DNA from 3 places in the Lacrimispora sp. 38-1 genome. Region 2 is predicted to be linked to each of the others. Evidence: predicted binding sites of a transcription regulator. Region 2 holds the regulator's gene; each other region holds the start of a gene.
What was found. Region 2 encodes NrdR, which represses ribonucleotide reductase genes. Its sites were predicted from a motif close to CACAANATNTTGTG; they were not measured.
Positions count from the first base shown of each region.

Region 1: the regulator NrdR is predicted to act here: its motif matches at 1,166-1,179, upstream of V7D18_RS13185 (ribonucleoside-diphosphate reductase subunit alpha).
Region 3: the regulator NrdR is predicted to act here: its motif matches at 1,122-1,135, upstream of V7D18_RS20795 (adenosylcobalamin-dependent ribonucleoside-diphosphate reductase).

Region 1 is NZ_JBANEW010000053.1:110,518-112,794, reverse strand. Features, by position in the region: gene V7D18_RS13185 (ribonucleoside-diphosphate reductase subunit alpha) at 1-1,092, opposite strand, end outside; gene V7D18_RS13180 (tRNA dihydrouridine synthase) at 1,231-2,187, opposite strand.
Region 2 is NZ_JBANEW010000058.1:81,847-84,123, forward strand. Features, by position in the region: gene V7D18_RS15960 (DUF975 family protein) at 1-209, shown strand, start outside; gene V7D18_RS15965 (YlmC/YmxH family sporulation protein) at 269-529, shown strand; gene nrdR (transcriptional regulator NrdR) at 616-1,068, shown strand; gene V7D18_RS15975 (YqeG family HAD IIIA-type phosphatase) at 1,076-1,597, shown strand; gene efp (elongation factor P) at 1,803-2,277, shown strand, end outside.
Region 3 is NZ_JBANEW010000069.1:56,581-58,857, forward strand. Features, by position in the region: gene V7D18_RS20790 (helix-turn-helix transcriptional regulator) at 1-822, shown strand, start outside; gene V7D18_RS20795 (adenosylcobalamin-dependent ribonucleoside-diphosphate reductase) at 1,221-2,277, shown strand, end outside.

The DNA of each region.
Region 1 (2,277 bases), on a different contig from region 2:
GATCTCATGAGGACACATTAAATACCAGTCACTTTCTATGTCTTCCTTCGCCTTCCTCCAGAAAAGATCGGGATAGCATACTGCCGGGAAAACATCGTGTGCCTTCATGCGGTCATCGCCATTATTAGTCCGGAGCATTAAAAATTCCGGGAGATCTTTGTGCCAAACATCTAAATATACCGCTACCGCACCCTGACGCATTCCCAGCTGATCCACTGCAACAGCCGTATCATTGGCAAGCTTGATCCACCGGATCACGCCTCCGGCCGCCCCCTTAAACCCGCGTATGGAACTTCCAGCCGCCCGGACCTTTCCAAAATAGAGCCCCATGCCGCCGCCAAATTTGCTGATTTTGGCAAAGCTGTCAATGCTTCGGTAAATCCCATCCAGGCTGTCCGGCACTGTATCAATAAAACAGGAAGAAAGCTGATGATAGGGTTTTCTCGCATTGGACAACGTAGGAGTTGCCATAGTCACCTTTAATGTACTGAGCATATCATAGAACCGCTTTACCCAGCCGTCCCGATCTTCCTTTTCCAGCATGGCAAGATGCATGGCAATTCCTAAAAACATCTCCTGGGGTGTTTCAATAGGGACGTTCTCCCTGCTATGGATTACGTAACGGTTTAACACCAGTTCCAGTCCGGAATAAGTAAACAGCCGGTCTCTGGTATGATCTATATAAGCTTCATACCGCTCAAGTTCTTCCTTCCTGTAGTGTTCAAGAATGTAACTCCCGTACAGCTGCTCTCCGGTTAAATAAGCAACTTTATCATAGAAGTTTTTTATGTTATACCTGCTAAGCTCAGCTTTCCGGATTATCCCAAAACGGACCAGACAGATTCTGGCGCTGATATATTCCCAGCCGGAGGCTTCCTGGGTTGTGAGCTCCACTGCCGCCTGAATCAGGGCAGAAAGCTTTTCTTTCACCATCATGTCTTCTTTAAAAAATGTCATAAACTTTATATAAAGTTTATCCAGACTGTAAGATGGAAGAGTCCATTCCTTCTCTATCTCATCAAACACCGAACTTAATTCAGGTACTTCCTTAAAATATGCCAATATCTCATTTTTACCGTATAATTCATCCATTCTGATTCCTGCCATTCTGTCACGTTATAATAATATCAATAACTGTTATCAAAAGCTATATTCATGAATATACCACAAGATATTGTTAATTTCAACCATCCAATCACAAAATATTCGTTTTTTACTTTTTTACCAGGATCATTCACACTGGGAATCAAAAGAGGATTTTAATTTCAGATCTCTAAAAAGCGCCTCCACAGCCGACATATAATCAAAAAGATTCTGGGACTTTTGTATCTTTTTCCCATGCTTCTCTCCGCTTTCAAAAGACTGAAGCATGTAAGCCCAAAGCTCTTTCATTTTAAACAGCACATTCCGGTCACCGGAAATGGTCTCCTGGTATCCGGACAGGATCTGGTCGTGAAAGGCCTTTAACTGTTCCTTTTGAAGACGCCCTTTGCCTTTTATTTCCCCCGCAAGCATGGGATTTGCCACAAGCCCCCTCCCAAGCATGATCCTCTCCACAGATGGAAAGGTCTGAATCAGCCGCTGATAATCCCCGGGGCTGAATATATCTCCGTTATAGCAGACAGGGTTTTTACTGACAGAAACTGCCATCTTAAACATGTCCCAGTTTGGGGTATTCCTGTAAAAATCAGTCTGGATTCTGGGATGAATAATCAGCTCTTTTACCGGATATTGATTGTAAATTTCCATGAGCCGGTAAAATTCCTCCGGACTGTCCTTTCCAATCCTGGTTTTAATGGAAATTTTCATATCAATAGAAAAGATCTGGTCTAAAAACTGGTCTAACTGGTCCGGTACTGCAAGAAAACCGGAGCCTCTATGCTTGGATACAACGGTCTTAGAAGGACAGCCTAAATTTAAATTCACCTCCTGATATCCATATTTTTTGAGCTCCATAGCGGTCCAGACGAACCCCTCCCAGTTATTTGTCATAATCTGGGGAATCGTCTTTATCCCCTCATTATGTTCCGGAAGAATATCATTTTTTTCTCTGGAAGAAAATTCACGATTCTGGTTTGGAACAATGAATGGTGTATAGTAAACATCCACATCCTTAAAAAATTTGCGATGTGCATTCCTGTAGATATATCCTGTGATCCCCTCCATGGGGGCAAAGTAGTAGTTCATAAGCAGTTCTCCTGTTCCATTTTTACAATCCCCATTCTACCACAGGAGATGAAAAATTCCTAGAATACCATTTGCAGAATATGACATTTA
Region 2 (2,277 bases):
AGGGAAGCCTTTTTTACATTAATTTAAGTTTTATGGGAATGATAATTCTTGGTTATTTTTCTTTAGGAATCGCATATCTCTGGATTACTCCGTATATGTACGCCACATTAACAGAATACTATAAAGAACTGAAGCCGGAGAAAATTTCACATCCCGAAGGTTATCTTTATGATTCTTCTTATGAAGCGTTACAGAAACAGGAATTTTAATTTGAAATCGTGTCACCGTGTTTGCATGCGCATAGAATACACTATAGGAGGTGTGTCTTATGCGCATTTGCGATCTGAAACAAAAAGAAGTGATTAATATCTGTGACTGCAGGCGTCTTGGTTTTGTAGGAGACGTGGATTTTGATATGGAAACAGGCTGTCTGCTGGCTATCATTGTGCCAGGTCCCGGATGCTTTTGCGGCTTTCTTGTGCGGGAGAAAGAATATATCATCCCGTTTTGTGATATCAGACAGGTAGGTCCTGATATTATTCTGGTTAACGTGGATTTGGAAAAAGCGACGGGAAAATGCGGTATTTAATGGAAGATGGGCTTGCGAATCTGTGGATTGTAAGTTATGATATACATAATAATAGTTACAGTCCCAAAGACAGGAGGATCCGAGGCGTGAAATGTCCATTTTGCAACGAGGCAGATACAAAGGTCATTGATTCCAGACCGGCAGACGACAACAGTTCGATCAGACGCCGCAGACAATGTGAAAAGTGCGGGAAGCGGTTTACCACTTATGAAAAGCTGGAAACCATGCCGCTTATGGTTATAAAAAAAGATAATTCCAGAGAGGTTTATGACCGATCCAAGATTGAATCAGGAATTCTTCACTCCTGCCACAAAAGGCCGGTTTCTTCTCAGCAGATCGCTGCCATGGTAGATGAGATTGAAACCCAGGTTTTTAACCGGGAGGAGAAAGAAGTGGAGAGCACCGTCATCGGAGAGCTTGTTATGAAAAAACTTCAGGAAGTGGATGAGGTGGCATATGTGCGGTTCGCTTCCGTATACAGGGAATTCAAGGATGTAAATACCTTTATGGAAGAGATAGGAAAATTATTAAAGAAGTAGGAGAGCCATGTTTCAGAAATTTTATCCAGATGAAGACGTAAATTCCACGTACGAAATACCTTTTGAGGAATTTTATAAAAAAGGAATCAGGGGTGTAATTTTTGATATTGATAATACGCTTGTCCCCCATGGGGCACAGGCAGATAACCGGTCAAAAAAACTGTTTTCCGCCCTTCATGAACTTGGGATGGAAACCTGTCTTTTGTCCAATAACAAGGAACCGAGAGTTTCATCATTTGCCCGGGATGCAGGGAGCCTTAAGTACATTTATAAAGGAAGAAAGCCGGGAATCAGAGGGTATCAGCAGGCTATGAGGCTTATGGGAACTGATTCGTCCAATACGATTTTCGTAGGTGACCAGCTTTTTACCGATGTGTTCGGTGCAAAGAGAGCAGGAATTCACAGCATTTTTGTGAGACGGATTCATCCCAAAGAGGAAATTCAGATCAGAATGAAGCGGGCCCTGGAGTCTGTTGTTCTGCATTATTACCACAAGAATAAAAAAAACAGATATGGAAAGCGCAGCTGACCGGCGGTGGGTATATTTGATTTTTTCGGTTATAATATCAGAGAAGAGGGTCGTTTTCATGGACAGGCAGATATCTTTTTTGATCATAAATAATTGATCTGGTACAAAGAAAAAAGGAGATATTTGCAAAAAACGGTTGAAAATGAATTTATTTTAGTATAGAATATAAAAGGTTAAGAAGTGAATTCAAGGAGGAATATCATTTATGATATCAGCGGGTGATTTTAGAAACGGTATCACATTGGAGATCGATGGTACTGTATATCAGATTATGGAGTTTCAGCACGTAAAACCTGGTAAAGGTGCTGCTTTCGTAAGAACTAAGATTAAAGATGTGGTAAACGGCGGCGTTGTAGAGCGCACATTCCGCCCGACAGAGAAGTTTCCCCAGGCAAGAATCGACAGAGTAGACATGCAGTATCTGTATGCAGATGGAGACCTTCATAACTTTATGGATACCAGCAGTTATGAACAGGTTGCATTAAGCGATGATGTCGTCGGAGATGCATTAAAGTTTGTGAAAGAGAATGATACAGTAAAGGTATGCTCTTACAATGGTAAGGTATACTCTATAGAGCCTCCGTTATTTGTGGAACTGGTTATTACTGATACAGAGCCAGGATTCAAGGGTGATACTGCTCAGGGAGCAACCAAACCGGCTACCGTGGAAACCGGCGCAG
Region 3 (2,277 bases), on a different contig from region 2:
TCGGGTATGCAGTTTCGGGAATATTTGCGGCTTAGAAGGTTGGCTTATGCGTTAAAAGAGGTTCGCGACAGTGACAACAGTTTTCTGGATATTGCTTTTGATTATGGTTTTTCATCCCACGAAGCTTTTACCAGAGCATTTAAGAATTCCTATGGTGTAACTCCAAGTGAGTATCGGAAAAAGCCCAAACCTGTTATTCTTCGTACAAAAATAACTCCTTTTGACCGCTACTTTTTAGGATTAGGAGAGATTGGCATGATGAAATCGGAAAATGATGTAAAGATTTATTTTGTTACTATTCCAGCACACAAATTTCTGCACATTAAAAACTATGAAAGTAATGGATATTGGGATTTTTGGCAGAAACAAAGTCTGATTCCAGGACAGGACTGCGACACCATCTGCGGCTTACTGGACAGCATCAAGGGCAAATTGGATGACGAAGGCGGGACTGAGTCAAACAGCGGCAACGGTCAGATTATGGCATATATGAATGACCCTGACGGACGGCTCTGCGATTGGGGCTTTCCCCGCACAGAGTGTTATGGCGTACGTCTTCCTTCTGACTACAAAGGCGAAGTGCCGCCTCAAATGCTTCTGATTGATGTTCCGGAAGCAGAGTATATTGCTTTTGAACACGGCCCCTTTGATTATGAACAGGAAAACCGAAGTGTGGAAGAAAAAATTGAAAAGGCAATGGCAGACTTTGATTTTACAGATACCCGTTACTGCTTTGATCCAACTCCCGGCAGAATTCTTTATTTTTATCATAATCCGGAGCGGTTCTGGAAATATATAAGACCGGTGAAAAAGCAGTCCTAAGGAAATGTTATACCGCTTAACTGAATAATGTTAGCCTTTTGGGGCTGTGCACTGATATTTTGTGCACAGCCCTGATTGATATCCGAATATTTTCCCAGATAATAGTCTTATCTACTGAACATCTCTCCAATTCGTTATGTTCTTTTCCCAGATATAGCTGTAGTTCTTAGCAAGCTCTTTTGCTGTTAAGGGTTTCTGTCCTGTTAACAGTTCTACGTCATTGGACGGAACATAGAACTATGTTATCTCTAATAAATATTATTTATTACAAAGCGATTGATCTTGTTCTACATATGGTATACAATATATATTGTTTCTCAATATATGGTATTTTGTCCTATTATATATATGGTCATAATACAGATATAAACTGATTTGGAAAGAGAGGAAAATACAAAATGGATATAACGGAATACTTGGGCAGCGGCAATATTTTAGGGCAGGATATCTGGAACAATAAATACCGGTATAACAATGAGGAGTTTGACGAATGGGTTGAACGTGTCTCCGGCGGAAACAGGGAGGTAGCAGAGCTTATTATCCATAAGAAATTTTTATTTGCCGGAAGAATATTAACCAATAGAGGATTATCTTCATTTGGCAAGAAAATCACCTACTCCAATTGTTATGTAGTAACTCCTCCCGAAGATAATATTGAAAGTATCTTTGATACGGCTAAATCACTGGCAAGAACCTACAGCTACGGAGGCGGTTGTGGTGTTGATATTGGGAAGCTCCGGCCCAAAGGAGCTCTGGTTCACAACGCTGCTGAGAATACAAGCGGTTCTGTTTCATTTATGGATTTATACTCTGCAGTAACCGAATTAATTGGACAAAACGGTAGACGGGGAGCGTTAATGATCAGCATTCCGTGTACCCATCCGGATTTGGAATCATTTATTGAAATAAAATCTGATTTAACTAAGGTTACAAAAGCAAATATCTCAATCCGGATAACAAATGCATTTATGGAAGCAGTGAAGAAACATGCCCCTTTTATGCTGACTTTTCAGGTAGAAGACACCGGTGAGGTAATTGAAAAAGAAGTAAATGCATATGAAATTTTTTGCCGTATCTGTGAGATGAACTGGGATTATGCAGAACCCGGAATGCTGTTCTGGGATCGTATTGAAAGTTGGAATCTGCTGTCCAATACCAGGGAATTCAAATATGCCGGAACGAATCCATGTGCGGAAGAGCCATTACCGGCTGGAGGCTCCTGCCTGCTTGGAGCCATTAATCTTTCCGCTTACGTTGCGATAAAAGAGAATAAGAAAGTCTTTGATCATGAAAACTTTATAAAAGATGTACGTACCTGTGTAACTGCTTTAAATGAAGTACTGGATGAAGGTCTTCCTTTACATCCGCTGAAAGAACAGCGGGATTCTGTCCGGGACTGGCGGCAGATCGGCCTTGGTGTTTTGGGTATCGCAGACTTACTCATTAAATTAGGGA